2 regions of the Erythrobacter sp. S249 genome follow, and region 2 is predicted to be linked to the other one. Evidence: predicted binding sites of a transcription regulator. Region 2 holds the regulator's gene; the other holds the start of a gene.

Region 1 (7,289 bases), 320 kb from region 2:
AAGCAGATTGAAGTCCCGCCAGCGCGATGCGCTGTGATCGAAGACAGCATCAACGGCATTCGAGCAGCGCGCGCGGCAGGCATGTTGCCCATTGGCTTTGTTGGAGGTGGCCACGCAGATCAGGGTCTCGGGGATCGACTGCTCGCGAATGGGGCGTCGCTAGTTGTATCTAGCCATCACGAAATTGTCGGATTGCTATGAATGAACAGCTAGCGCTCCGAAGGATCGACCCTCAAATCCGTCCGCCTTTCCAAACCACGCGGCCGATAATCTCACATTCCTCCGCCGCCACATCAATCGGCGGGTAGGCGAGATTCTGCGAGATCAACGCCAGCCGGCCCGGCCCAGCGCTAGCGACGCGCTTCACCATCAGATTATCGCCCAGCCGCACGACATGCACACCGTCTCTGAAAGGACGCTCGGCGCGGTCGACCAGGATTTCGTCACCATCATGCAGCAGCGGCTCCATCGAATCGCCCGTCACCGTAATCGCGGATAGCTTGGCCCCCTCAAGCCCTTGCTCGGTCAGCCAGCGGCGTGAGAATTGGAACGCATCATAGGGCTCTTCTGAATCGGGCAAAGTACCCGGTCCGGCCGAGGCCCCAATATCAAGCCGCGGCACATCGACCCACACTTTCGCGCTCATGCCCCGGCCCAGTTGTGCCGCCGCAGACGAAGTGTAGGAATTTTCCTTCGAACCACCAGGCAGAGCGCCCAGTTCCGCCTCAGCAATGCCAAAGAACTGCGCAAGGACGCGGCGGTCATTTTCTTCAAGCTTCTTAGGAGAGCCTTTCGTGATGAATTGTTGCAGATAACTCGCGTTGCGCCCCAGCATTTTCGACAGATTCGCAAGGCTCGTGCCCCGCTCCTTTGACAAGTCCTGCAGGCGCTGACGCGGGTCGGATGGATTGTTTTTCTCTGAGTTCCTCATTTTTCCTTCCTACACGCAAGATTTTTCCTAGACAAGTAGGAAATTGAATGGAACATTTAATGAACATTGAGCGATTCGAAGCAGGATGATTCGCTCTTTTGGTGTCAGATGAAGGGGAAATCACATGCTGATCAGAGTGATTGAAAAGTTCCTGAGGGACCACGATATGCCAGCCACAAAATTCGGACGGTTGGCTGCGCATGACCCGCGCTTTGTGCTGGATTTGCGGATGGGCCGCACGCCGCGCGCCGCCACCGAAGCGCGCACACGCCAATGGATGTCGGACTATATCGGCGCAGCCACCGAGTGCGCAAACGCTCCGGCGGAATTCAAGGCAACACCCGGCAGCTTCCGGCCCCGCAACGGCCAAGCCCCAAGCTATAGCGCCGGAACCTTCGGCATGAAACTCGCTCAAAACCTTGGTCAGGATATCGCCCATGCTTATTGAAACCAAATCCGCCGACAGCGGCCAGATCGATGTTCCAGCAGACATGATCGACACGCCGCCAGCCACGCAGAGTGCGCAGGCCGTACGGCGAGCGCGGCGTTATCGCCCCCGGCGCACGACCAGCGACCGGGTGCGCGAGGCATTGCTCAAGCTCGCAGGTGGGCACGGCAATCTGCTCACTCACGAAGAAAAGCCCTGGGCATCGATCACCTTTTCCGGGTCGCGTCACGAATTGGTGCTGGAATTTGACGGGATCACTGCCTGCAAGGTCGGGGAGGAATTTATCGCCGCCCTGCCCGAGCACGAATTTCACATACCCAGCCAGCTTGTCGCCGATGCAACGATATCGAGCGTTGAGAGCAATTACACACCGGAGCCGCAAATGCAGGTGACGGCGGTGCTGTTGCTGCTCGAGGAGAGCTAATTCCGCCTCACCACGAGGTTCCGGATTTCGCTCATATCTTCCATGGCGAACCGGATACCTTCGCGGCCAAGGCCTGAATCTTTCACCCCGCCATAGGGCATGTTGTCAACGCGGTAACTCGGCACATCGTTGACGACGATACCGCCAACATCAAGCTCGTCCCAGGCGTCGTACATTTTGAACAGGTCGCGGGTGAAGATGCCCGCTTGCAGGCCAAATTTGGAGCGATTCACTTCGTCCAGTGCAGCATCAAAGTCGGTGAATTTCTGCAGGATCGCAAGCGGGCCGAAAGCCTCTTCATTGATGGCCGCCGCATCGGGATGGACATTTTCGAGCAGCGTCGCCTCCAGCATATTGCCGTTCGACAATCCGCCGCCGGTCAGCAAATCCGCCCCGCCCTCGACCGCATCGTCGATCCAGCCCTTAAGGCGCGTCGCCTCACTCTCTGAGATCATGGGGCCGATAAACGTGTCACGGTCTTTCGGGTCGCCCGCGATCAGCGTCTTGGTTTTCGCAACCAGCATGTCTTTGAAGCGGTCATAGATATCGGCGTGGATGATGATCCGCTGCACGCCAATGCAGCTTTGCCCGGACTGATAGAACGCGCCGAAAATAATCCGCTCCAGCGCATCATCCAGATCGGCATCGTGATCGACAATGACAGCGGCATTCCCGCCGAGCTCCAGGATAACCGGCTTCTTGCCAGCCTTGGCCTTAAGGTCCCAGCCAACGCCCGGAGAGCCGGTAAAGCTGAGGAGTTTCAACCGCTCATCGGTGGTGAATAGATCCGCGCCATCGCGGCTGGCTGGCAGGATCGAAAACGCCCCTTCGGGCAGCACATCGCATTCGGCCAAAACCTCGCCCATGATGATTGCGCCAAGCGGCGTTTTACTCGCGGGCTTCATCACAAATGGACAGCCCATTGCAATGGCGGGCGCAATCTTGTGCGCGGCGAGATTGAGCGGAAAGTTGAACGGCGAGATAAAGCTGCAAGGCCCAATAGGAACGCGTTTCCACATCGCTTGATAGCCTTTGGCTCGCGCCGAAATATCGAGCGGCATAACCTCGCCGTAATTGCGCACGGCCTCCTCGCCTGCGATGCGAAAGGTATCGATCAGGCGGGTGACCTCACCTTCGGCATCGTTGATCGGCTTTCCCGCCTCGACGCACAGCGAATAGGCAAGCTCGTCGAACCGCTCTTTGAACCGCGCAACGCAGTGCATCAGCACGTCCTGCTTCTCATAGCTGGCGAGCTTCGCCATTGGCGCGGCTGCGCGCACGGTGCCCGCAATCGCCTCATCAATCACCTCAGGCGTGGCGAGCGCGGTGCGGAAGGCGACCTCGCCTGTGTATTTGTCGGTCACCGCCAAATCGGTATTGGGCTGCGCAGCCTTGTTGTTGAGATAGAGCGGATAGGTGTCTTTGAGTTGAGGCATGGGGATATCCTGATTGGGGGCTTCGGCTCAGAGCTTCGCGCTCAATTCCTTGATCTCATGGTTCAAAATGTGATCGTTTTCGCTGTAGTCGACCGGACAATCGATCAGATGGACGCCCGGCGCGTCGCGCGTGTGGGCAAGCAGGTCAGTCAAATGCTCGCTGCTGGTCACGCGGTGACCATGCGCGCCGTAACTCTCGGCATATTTTACAAAGTCGGGATTGCCATAGGTCAGGCCATAATCCTTAAAACCCATATTCGCCTGTTTCCAACGGATCATGCCGTAGGCATCATCGCGCAGGATCAGCACAGTCATATTGAGGCCCAAACGTACCGCGGTTTCCATCTCCTGACTGTTCATCATAAAGCCGCCATCGCCGCAGATCGCCATGACTTTGCGATCCGGATATAGCATCGCACTCATCATCGCTGACGGCAGGCCAGCCCCCATGGTCGCCAGCGCATTGTCGAGCAGGACCGTGTTCGGCAGATACGCGGTATAATTGCGTGCAAACCACAGTTTATAGACCCCATTATCGAGGCAAATGATGCCATCATTGGGCATGCTCTCGCGCACTTGGCGCACCAGATGCGGCGGGAAGATGGGGAAGCGGTTGTCCGCCTCCAGCGGCTTGGAATGGTCGACCTCTGCCGCGCGATACTCCAGCATTCGTTCGCACAAACAACCATCGCGTTTGGTCGCGCCCTCTTTGATTTGCCAGATCGCATTGGCAATATCGCCGATCACCTCGATCTGAGGGAAATAGACCGGGTCGACCTCTGCGGTCTTGGTCGAGACATGGATCACGGTCGCGCTGCTGTCGTTCATGAAGAACGGCGGTTTCTCGATCACATCATGGCCGACATTGATGATGAGATCCGCATCCTCAATCGCGCGGTGGCAGAAATCACCGGCAGACAAGGCAGCGCAGCCGAGGAACAGCGGATGCCGCTCATCAATCACGCCCTTGCCCATTTGCGTGGTGACAAAGGGGATCTGCACCTTCTCGATAAACTCACCCAGCATATTGCTGGTCATCTTGCGATTGGCACCGGCACCGATCACCAGCACTGGGCGCTGCGCGGCTTCCAATGCCTCCACCGCCATGCGCACGGCTTTGACCTCGGCCGATGGCCTGCGCGCGACCGAGCGGGCGATGGGCACTGAATCGGTTGGCTCCTCGGCGATGTCCTCAGGCAATTCGAGATGCGTCGCGCCGGGCTTTTCCTCTTCAGCCAGACGAAACGCCTCGCGCACGCGGCTGGGAATATTGTCGCCTGCGTGCAGCTGATAAGCGTATTTCGTGATCGGCCCCATCATATCGACCACGTCGAGGATCTGGAACCGGCCCTGCTTGGATTTCTTGATCGGCTTTTGCCCAGTGATCGCCAGCGTTGGCATTCCGCCGAGCTGCGAATAGGCGATCGCAGTGACCATATTGGTCGCACCTGGCCCTAGTGTTGCCAGAAACACGCCGGTCTTACCTGTGTGCCGTCCATAAGTCGCGGCCATAAAGCCGGCGCCTTGCTCGTGCCGGGTCAGCACCAGTTTAATCTGATCGGAGTTGGACAAACTCTCTAGAAAATCGAGATTTTCCTCGCCCGGCACGCCAAAGATATATTCAACACCCTCCGCCTCTAGACATTCGATAAAAAGGTCGGAGGCTTTCTTAGTGTTGGTCATCGCTGCGTTCTCCTAGGAGCTTCAAAAACACAATGGCTGAGATTGCCTATTGTTTCAGCCATTTTTGGCGGTGCCTGTTCTGGACTGCAATCAGTACCCGCGCACCGGATCAAAAATCGGCGCAACCGGTTCTCCGCGGCGATATTTTGCAAGATTATCAAGGAAGCGCGCTGCGCTGCGGATGAACATTTTGTCCTGAGCACGGCCCGACAGGTGCATGGAGATATGCGCATTGTCGAGCGTCCACAGCACGTGATCATCCAGCAGCGGTTCAGGCGTAGTAACGTCCAAGAACGCCCCGCCGATTGTCTTGGCTTGTAGCGCCTCAATCAAAGCCGGCTGGTCGATCACCGCGCCGCGCGCAATGTTTACAATGACGGCGTCCGATTTCATCGCCGCAAGCTCATCTGCGCCGATCATTCCGTCGGTTTCAGACGTGGCCGGGACCGCCAGAATGATCCAGTCAAACTCACCCAATTTTGCGCGCCATTCATCCGGGGTCAGCACGCCCTCCCCGCCGGAGCGGCGAACCACGGTCACATCGACATCAAACGCTTCAAGGCGCGGTTTGATCAGTTTGCCAATCGCACCATAGCCGAGCAGCAAAGCCTTTGATCCGTGCAGCTCGCGCTTGCCCGGGCTGTCTTGCAACCATTCGCGTCGTTCCTGCGCGCGGACAACATCGCGGTAGCCCTTGGCGATATTCAGCATACCCATCACGACATATTCGGCGATGGTTATAGCGTTGATTCCGGCCCCATTGGTGACCGTAACCCCGCGCTCAATCAGGATATCCAGCGGCAGAAAATCGAGCCCCGCATAGATCGAATTAAGCCATTTCAGCTTCTTCGCCGCGCGCAGGGTATCGGCCATCGCCGCCTGATCATACATGTCGAACCAGCCAATCTCCGCCTCGGGCACGGCCTCCAACGCCTCTTCGTGCGTCATGAACCAGCGGACATCGACATCGCCGGGCAATTGCGGCTCGAGCAATGGCCGGATCAGGCCGGAAATGGCGAGGGTTGTCATGTGTTCTCTCTTTTCTCGTCATTGCGAGGAGCCCGGTGGGCGACGCGGCAATCCATGGCCCAACGCCGCACCGGTACGCAAGCTTAGTCCATGGATTGCTTCGCCTGCGGCTCGCAATGACGAATTACGACAGTTTCCACTCCCAGCCCAGCGGGTCGCCGTCCATCACTTCGACGCCCTGCTTCGCAAGCTCATCGCGGATAGCGTCGGAAGCCGCAAAGTCCTTCTCCGCGCGCGCAGCCTTGCGGCGCTCGAACGCTGCGTCGATTTCTGCTTCGGTGATCACTGCGTCTTTCGGTCGGTTGCGCAGGTCCGTGCGCGCAAGTTCAAACAGGCCGAGACCCAGAACGCTATCGATCCGCTCAACAACCGCGCGCTTGACCCCTGCATCAACCTTCTTGGTTGCGAGCGCATCTTCCAAGGCCGTCAGCGCGATCGACGTGTTGAGATCATCGGCAATTGCGGTCTCAAACTTCTCCAGCACAGGTGCAAATTTGGGGTGATCGGTCGCGCCGCCGCTTGGCGCATCGGCGAGACGTTCCACCAGCATCACGATCCGCTTTAACCGGGTGAGCGCGGCGGTCAGCCCCTCCCACGAAAACTCCAGCTCGCTGCGGTAGTGCGCTTGCAGGCACATCATCCGATAGGCGAGTGGGTGATAGCCTTTGTCGAGCAGCAATTGCAGGCGCAGGAATTCGCCGGAAGACTTCGACATCTTGCCAGAGCGCTCAACCAGAAAGTTGTTGTGCATCCAGATATTCGCGCCAGAATTGCGCGCATCGGATAGCCCGCCGCAGCCGCAAAACGCCTGGTTCTGCGCAATCTCATTGGGATGATGGATTTCGCGGTGATCAATGCCGCCAGTGTGAATATCGAACGGAAAACCAAGCAGTTTCTCACCCATGACCGAGCATTCAAGGTGCCAGCCGGGAGCGCCCTTGCCCCACGGGCTGTCCCATTCCATCTGACGCTTTTCGCCAGCGGGTGTCTTGCGCCAAATCGCAAAGTCAGCCGCATTGCGCTTGCCTTCGACTGTGTCGATCCGGCCTTCGCCGTCCTCGGTCACAGCACGCGCCAACCTTCCGTAATCCTCGATGGTTGAGACATCGAAATAGAGCCCGCTATCTAGCTCATAGCAGTGCTTGTCCGCGATGCCTTTTGCGAACTCCAGCATCTCTTCGATGTAATCCGTCGCGACCGACCATTTGGCAGGTTGGCGGATATTCAGAGCCTTCACATCCGCCCAATAGGCCTCTGTGTAATGCTGCGCGATGTCCCAGATGCTTTGCGCCTTTTCAGACGCCATCTTTTCCATCTTGTCCTCGCCCGCATCCGCGT
Region 2 (7,289 bases):
GGAGCACGCCAGTGTCACCGTGGCTGACCAAGGCCCCGGCGTGGCTTCTGCGCAAACCGCTCGGATTTTCGATAAGTTTGAGCGGCTTGGCCGGGAAAACGATGGTGGCTCAGGGCTTGGCCTCTACATCTCGCGGCGCTTGGCGCTGGCGATGGACGGCGATTTGACGCTGGAGAGCGAAGCGGGTGAGGGCGCACGCTTCACGTTGAGCCTACCCAAAAAGAAGTAGGCAGCGACCGCTTGGGTCACGGCGGTGCCGTTACCTGCGAATACGCTCTGCCGCCCACAGCAGCAGCGCACCAATCAGCAATGTGATGAGACCGTAAAGTGCCCATTCGCGCTTTGCGAGCATGAAGCTGTTCTCGGGCCAATTGAGCACGCCTGCGCCCTGCAAAGCCCACATTCCGCCTGAGAAAACGAGCGCGGCACCAAACACTTGGAGCACCAGTCTTGCGATAGTGCGTCCCATTGATGCCGCGCTCCTTTGTCTCGCTTAGCGCTTGTCCAGTGGTACGTAGTCGCGGGTCGTCGGGCCAGTGTAAAGCTGACGCGGACGGCCGATAACCTGGCCCGGATCGGAGATCATTTCGTTCCACTGAGCAACCCAGCCTACGGTGCGTGCAAGCGCGAACAGAGCAGTGAACATGGTGGTAGGGAAACCGATCGACGACAGGATGATCCCGGAATAGAAATCCACGTTCGGGAACAGCTTCTTTTCCTTGAAATAATCGTCGTTTAGCGCGAGTTCTTCAAGCTGCAGAGCGGTCTCAAACACGGGGTCTGTGACGTTCAATGCTTCGAACACTTCACGCAAAGTTTGCTGCATCACGGTCGCGCGCGGATCGTAGTTTTTGTAAACCCGGTGGCCAAAGCCCATCAGGCGGAACGGATCGTTCTTGTCCTTCGCGCGCTCGATATAGTGCGGGATACGATCAGGTGTGCCGATCTCCTGCAGCATGTTGAGCGCTGCTTCGTTAGCGCCGCCATGTGCCGGGCCCCACAGGCAGGCAATGCCCGCTGCGATACAAGCGAATGGGTTTGCGCCCGAAGAACCGGCCAAACGCACGGTTGAAGTCGAGGCGTTTTGCTCGTGATCGGCGTGAAGGATGAAGATGCGGTCCATCGCTTTTTCGATGGCTGGGTGCACTTCGTATTCCTCGGCCGGAACGCCGAAGGTCATACGCAGGAAGTTGCCCGTGTAACTGAGGTCATTCTTCGGCTGCATGAAAGGCTGACCGACAGCATATTTATAAGCCATCGCTGCAATCGTCGGCATTTTCGCGATCAAGCGGTGTGAGCTGATCTTGCGGTGCTCTGGATCAGAGATGTCCGTGCTGTCGTGATAGAACGCAGACAGAGCGCCAACCACGCCGCACATGATCGCCATAGGGTGCGCATCGCGGCGGAAACCCTGGATAAACTGGCGCAGCTGATCGTGCAGCATCGTGTGCCGCGTGATCGTGTAATTGAAGTCTTCCATTTCGGCGGCATTGGGCAGCTCGCCGTTGAGCAAGAGATAGGAGACTTCCATAAAGCTGGAATGCTCTGCCAGCTGGCCAATGGGATAGCCGCGGTGCAGCAGCACGCCTTCGTTCCCGTCGATATAAGTCAGCGCACTTTCACAGCTCGCCGTAGACTTATAGCCAGGATCAAACGTGAACGCGCCCGTTTGGCCATACAGCTTGCGGATGTCGATAACATCGGGTCCGGTGCTGCCTTCGAGCACGGGGAAATCGTAGGTTTCACCCCCCAGCTCGAGCTTTGCCTGTTTGTCTGCCAAAACCTGTCTCCTCAAATTCAACCTACCGCCTCTAAGCGCGATCTCACTCGCGCCCAGCCTCAGCCGGCTTGCGCGTCCAAGCGCGCCAAAGCTTCTTCCCGTCCCAATAGGACCAGAACATCGAAAATACCGGGCGAATTCATCGTTCCGGTGAGAGCTGCACGCATAGGCTGCGCGAGCTTGCCAAAGCCCAGCTCGTGGGCTTCAGCGAGTGCCTTCGTAGTGGCTTCGAGGGCCTCACTTGTCCAGTGATTTTCCTGCGATAATGCTTGCACAACGAGCGAAAGCCGCGATCGGCCATCCTCGTCGAGCGATTTTGCCGCCTTTTCCGTCATTTCCAGCGGGCGCTGCGCAAACAAAAAGTCAGCTCCTTCAGCCAGTTCCTCAATGTTTTTCGCGCGCACTTTCAGCACTGGCATGGCTTTGGTCAAAAGCTCTAGATTCGCGCCGCTTTCGATCCGGCCCATCGCCAATTTTGCCAGCATCGCGTCATCGGCCTCGCGGATGTAGTGTCCGTTGAGGCTTTCCAGCTTCTTCAGATCAAAACGGGACGGGCCTTTGCCGACACCGTTTAGGTCAAACAGCTCAATCGCTTCTGCCCGGGTAATCTCTTCACGGTCACCATGCGCCCAGCCAAGCCGGAGCAGATAATTGAACAAGGCGTCGGACAATATGCCCATCTCATCGCGGTAGGCCTCTACGCCAAGCGCCCCATGGCGTTTGGACAGCTTCGCCCCGTCCGCCCCATGGATCAGGGGAATGTGGGCATATGTCGGCTCTGGCCAATCGCCTTCGACTTTGTCCATCGCATGATAGATCGGCAGCTGGCGAAAGGCGTTGTTGAGGTGGTCATCACCGCGGATCACATGGGTCACGCCCATGTCGTGATCGTCCACGACAACGGCGAGCATATAGGTCGGCGTGCCATCAGCGCGCAGAATGATGTAATCATCGAGCTCTTCGTTCTTGACCGATACACAGCCTTGCACTTCGTCGGCGATGGTCGCCTCGCCCGATTGCGGGGTTTTGAGCCGAACGACATAAGGCGCGCCCTCTGGCGCTTCGGATGGATCGCGGTCGCGCCAGCGCCCGTCATAGCGCATGGGCAGCTTTTTCTCGCGTTGCTCCGCGCGCATGGCCTCAAGCTCTTCCGGCGTGGCAAAACACTTATAGGCGTGCCCCGCATCCAGCAGCTTATGCGCCACCTCTGCATGGCGATCCGCTCGCTTAGATTGGAATACCGGCGCCTCGTCATAATCGAGCCCGAGCCAATCAAGCCCGTCGATGATCGCATCAATCGCCTCCTGAGTGGAGCGCTTACGGTCGGTATCCTCAATGCGCAGCAGAGCCTTGCCGCCGTGATGACGGGCATAAAGCCAGTTAAACAAGGCTGTGCGCGCGCCGCCAATATGCAAAAAGCCTGTGGGCGAGGGGGCAAAGCGGGTGACAATCGCTTTTGCGCTTTCGCTTGCCATAGCCTGTGAATTCCTTTTCAAGTTGGACATGGGCCAAGAGGGGGCGCCAAATGTGCCGATTGGCGGCGGGGCTGGTGAAAGCCCCAATGCCAGTGATGTTGCAGTGCAGCGCCATTGGCGCAAGGCCCCGGCTTTGTCCAGTATTGGCCCGAGCCTAGCCTCCAAAATTGAAGGATTTTTGGCTCAGTCCGGTTTCGACCGCGCGCCGTGGATCGCTGTGCTGTTTGCGGGCGGCATTTTATCATGGTTCGCGCTTAGCTCCCCGCTGCAATGGGCGGCGGGGATTGGGGTAGGATTACTGCTAGCCATCACGGGCGCGGCAATTTGGCGCGGGGTCGAGGACCGCGTATTGTTGAGACAGACAATGATCACCGTCGGGCTGGTGTTTGCCGCCGGGATTGCCACCATCTGGATGCGCTCAGAACTGGTCGGCGCAGAGCCCATTGAGCGCCCGATTGTTGAGCGTGTGCAAGGCTTTGTTCTCGAACGCGAAGACCAACCCTCACGCGAGCGGATCCGATTGGTTCTGGCCATGCGGGACGCGGAGAATGGTGAAAGCCGCAAGATCCGTGTGAATGTGCCGCAGGATAAGGTCGTGGACGGTTTGAGCGAGGGATCGGTGGTGCGCCTGCGCGCGCGCCTGATGCCGCCGGCCTCGCCGATGTTGCCGGGCTCGTACGATTTCGCCCGCGCGGCGTGGTTTCAGGGCTTAGCCGCCTCTGGAAGCCTGGTTGGCGAGATCGAAGTTATGGAGGGCGGGGGAGATGCGGGGGCCATCCCGAAGGTTCAACGGGTGCTCTCAGCCCATGTGCGCCAGCGAGTTGATGGCTCAGCAGGAACGATTGCGGCGGCATTTGCAAGCGGAGACCGTGGCGGGATTGCAGAGGCGGACGAAGTCGCGATGCGCGATGCGGGCCTAACCCACTTGCTCTCTATCAGCGGGCTTCATGTGAGCGCAGTGATCGCCGCGGCGTATCTGGTGACCTTGAAGTTGCTGGCGCTCTTTCCCGCTGTCGCCTTGCGTGTGCGTTTGCCGATATTGGCCGCAGGGGCAGGGGCGCTGGCCGGCGTTGGCTACACGCTACTGACGGGGGCGGAGGTTCCCACCGTGCGCAGCTGTGTCGCGGCGATGCTGGTCCTGATTGCGCTCGCAATGGGGCGCGATGCATTGTCGCTCAGAATGGTGGCAATGGCGGCGATATTCGTGATGTTGCTGTGGCCGGAATCGGTGGTTGGGCCGAGCTTTCAGATGAGCTTTTCTGCCGTGATTGCGATTGTGGCGCTGTCGAGCTCTGGGCCGGTACGCGCGTTCCTCGCCGCGCGGGAGGAGACATGGCTGCGGCATGTCGGCAGGCGAGTGATTATGCTGTTCATCACCAGTCTGGTGATCGAGATCGCGCTGATGCCCATTGTCCTGTTCCATTTCCACAGGGCAGGGGTCTACGGTGCATTCGCCAATGTCATCGCCATCCCGCTCGTCACATTCATCTCAATGCCGCTCATCGCCTTTGCGCTTTTCCTCGATCTGATCGGCCTTGGTGCGCCTGCCTGGTGGCTAGTGGAACGCTCGCTTGAGCTATTGCTTGCGATTGCACATTGGACATCGAGCCAGCCCGGTTCGGTCAAGCTGATGCCGCAGATGGGCAGGCTCACCATCGCGCTGTTCGTTATTGGCGCGCTGTGGCTTGCGCTTTGGAACGGCCGCACGCGATTGCTGGGGTTTGTGCCTGTTGCAGCGGCTTCGATCATGCTCATGGTGACACCCATTCCTGATGTACTGATCGGGCGCGATGGCCGTCATGTTGGCGTGACAATGGAGGGCACGCTGTTGTCGCTGCGCAATTCGCGTTCTTCCTATGCGCGTGACAATCTGCTCGAACTCGCGAGCGTTTCTGCTGATCCCATTCCGATGGCGGAATGGCCCGGAGCGCGGTGTTCTACCGAGTTCTGCCTGCTCCAGATTGAGCGCGGAGGCCGCGACTGGACCATACTGATGGCGCGAAACCGAGAGCTGATCGAGGAGCGCGCGCTCGCCGCCGCTTGCGCGAGAGCCGATATCGTCGTGGCCGACCGTTATCTGCCGTGGTCTTGCAAACCCAAATGGCTCAAAGCTGATCGCGGGTTCCTGCAAGAGCATGGCGGGCTGGCGCTTGATCTGTCATCGGAGCGGATCACCAGTGTTGCCAGCACTCAGGGCCAGCATGGATGGTGGCGCGGGAAAGCCGACGATTAAGCCAGCCACCCCGCGCGACCTATTCACATCACAATCAGTGGTAGCGCCGCAGAAGGCCTGCGAGCTTGCCCTGAACTTGTACTTCGCCCGGGTGATAGACCTGCGCATCATAGGACGCATTGGCCGGATCAAGCCGCACAGTTCCGCGGTCGCGATGGAGGTATTTGAGCGTCGCTTCCTCGCCGCGCACCAAGGCCACAACGATTTCGCCATCTCGCGCGGCATCCGTGCGCTTAACCAGCGCAAAGTCACCGTCGAAGATGCCAGCCTCAATCATCGAATCGCCAGACACCTCAAGCGCATAATGCTCGCCCGGTCCCAGCAATGCCGCTGGCACGGGAAGGCTGCTTTGCCCCTCCAACGCCTCAATCGGAGCACCCGCTGCGATCCGGCCATGCAATGGCACCTCGATCACGTCATTTGCGGGCTCTGGGCTGGTGTCATTCGCGCTGGGCATTGACGTCGCCCGAGAGACCACATCGTTCGCCACTGCCGCCGCAGCGCGCGGAGCAGGCGTTGCATCCTCGGGCTGCTTGATCACCTCCAGCGCGCGGGCCCGATTGGGCAGGCGCCGGATGAAGCCGCGTTCCTCCAAAGCCGAAATCAGTCGGTGCACACCCGACTTGCTCTTAAGATCGAGCGCTTCCTTCATTTCTTCAAAAGAGGGTGAAATCCCCGTCTCTTCAAGCCGCTCTTGGATAAAGCGGATCAATTCGTGCTGCTTTGCCGTCAGCATTACGATAGTCTCCCTAAAACAGGTCGATCGCCCCAGCGCCGGTTAGGGTGGCGAGGGACCATTTCGCGCACCAATAACGTGAACGAATACGGAACAATTAGGAAACTTCATTCACCGAGTCAAGTCGGCAACTCACGCAATACCGCCATTTTCGAGGGTTAATGCCGTTACGAGCTCTCCCGCGTTCGCCGCATCCGCGCCTTCGCGCCGAAGGATCAGACAGTTCGCACCCGCCAACGCCGCGAGCGCGCTTGAGTCCTGAGAGCCAACGCGGCGCACCGTGCGGCCGTCATGAACAGCGCGCAGGAACTCGCGCCGCTTGCCAATCGCTGGCAGGTCCTCCGCCAGAGGTAGGGTCAATGCGGAGGGTAGGGGAGAGCCCGCGCCGATGATCGCGCGCACCAGCGGCAGTGCAAACAGGAAGCATGTCACGAAGCTGGACACTGGATTGCCCGGCAAGCCTAGGATCACCTGCCGCGTGCCACCCGCGCGCTCCCGCGTCGCCACCATCAGCGGCTTGCCGGGTTTGATCGCGACTTTCCAGAACGCGATTTTCACGCCCCATGCCTCCAGTGCGGGCTGGATCAGGTCATGGTCGCCCACCGATGCGCCGCCGGATGTGATGAGAATGTCGGCATCCTCAGCCTTCGCCAGCGCGCTCGCCAAAGCGCTGTGATCGTCTGGTACAGGGCCGATGCGCGCGACATCGCACCCCAGCGGGCGCAGCATGCTGGCGATCATCGCGCCATTGCTTGCCGGGATCTGGTCAGCGCCGCATTGCTCTGGGTCGGCGGCCAGTTCGTCCCCGCTATCGAGCACCGCCACGCGCGGAGCCGCACGCACGCTGAGCCGACCGTGGCCCGCCGATAGCGCGAGCGCGAGTTGCCCTGGCCCGATGCGGGTGCCAGCGTTGAGGACTGTGTCGCCTTGTGCGAAGTCGAAGCCGCGCATCCGCACGTGCTTTCCCGCCGGCGGCGTATCGCTGGCGGTCACCAGAGCGCCGTCCACATGGGCGTTCTCCTGGATCAGCACGCGGTCCGCGCCCTCTGGCATATGCGCTCCGGT

The links. Region 2 encodes LexA, which represses DNA repair genes until DNA is damaged. Its sites were predicted from a motif close to GTTCCNCNCTTGTTCT; they were not measured.
Region 1: AC0V6V_RS03615 (S24 family peptidase) is a predicted target of LexA. The motif match lies at 970-985, and genes of this name have one in related genera.

Annotation. Positions count from the first base shown of each region.
Region 1 covers NZ_CP200287.1:739,730-747,018, forward strand. The annotation lists gene AC0V6V_RS03610 (HAD-IA family hydrolase) at 1-201, shown strand, start outside; gene AC0V6V_RS03615 (S24 family peptidase) at 233-931, opposite strand; gene AC0V6V_RS03620 (hypothetical protein) at 1,098-1,379, shown strand; gene AC0V6V_RS03625 (hypothetical protein) at 1,369-1,803, shown strand; gene AC0V6V_RS03630 (aldehyde dehydrogenase family protein) at 1,800-3,239, opposite strand; gene AC0V6V_RS03635 (acetolactate synthase large subunit) at 3,267-4,922, opposite strand; gene AC0V6V_RS03640 (D-2-hydroxyacid dehydrogenase) at 5,013-5,951, opposite strand; gene cysS (cysteine--tRNA ligase) at 6,076-7,289, opposite strand, start outside.
Region 2 covers NZ_CP200287.1:422,726-430,014, forward strand. The annotation lists gene AC0V6V_RS02020 (sensor histidine kinase) at 1-229, shown strand, start outside; gene AC0V6V_RS02025 (hypothetical protein) at 260-469, opposite strand; gene AC0V6V_RS02030 (citrate synthase) at 494-1,780, opposite strand; gene gltX (glutamate--tRNA ligase) at 1,840-3,255, opposite strand; gene AC0V6V_RS02040 (ComEC/Rec2 family competence protein) at 3,284-5,488, shown strand; gene lexA (transcriptional repressor LexA) at 5,523-6,224, opposite strand; gene AC0V6V_RS02050 (molybdopterin molybdotransferase MoeA) at 6,357-7,289, opposite strand, start outside.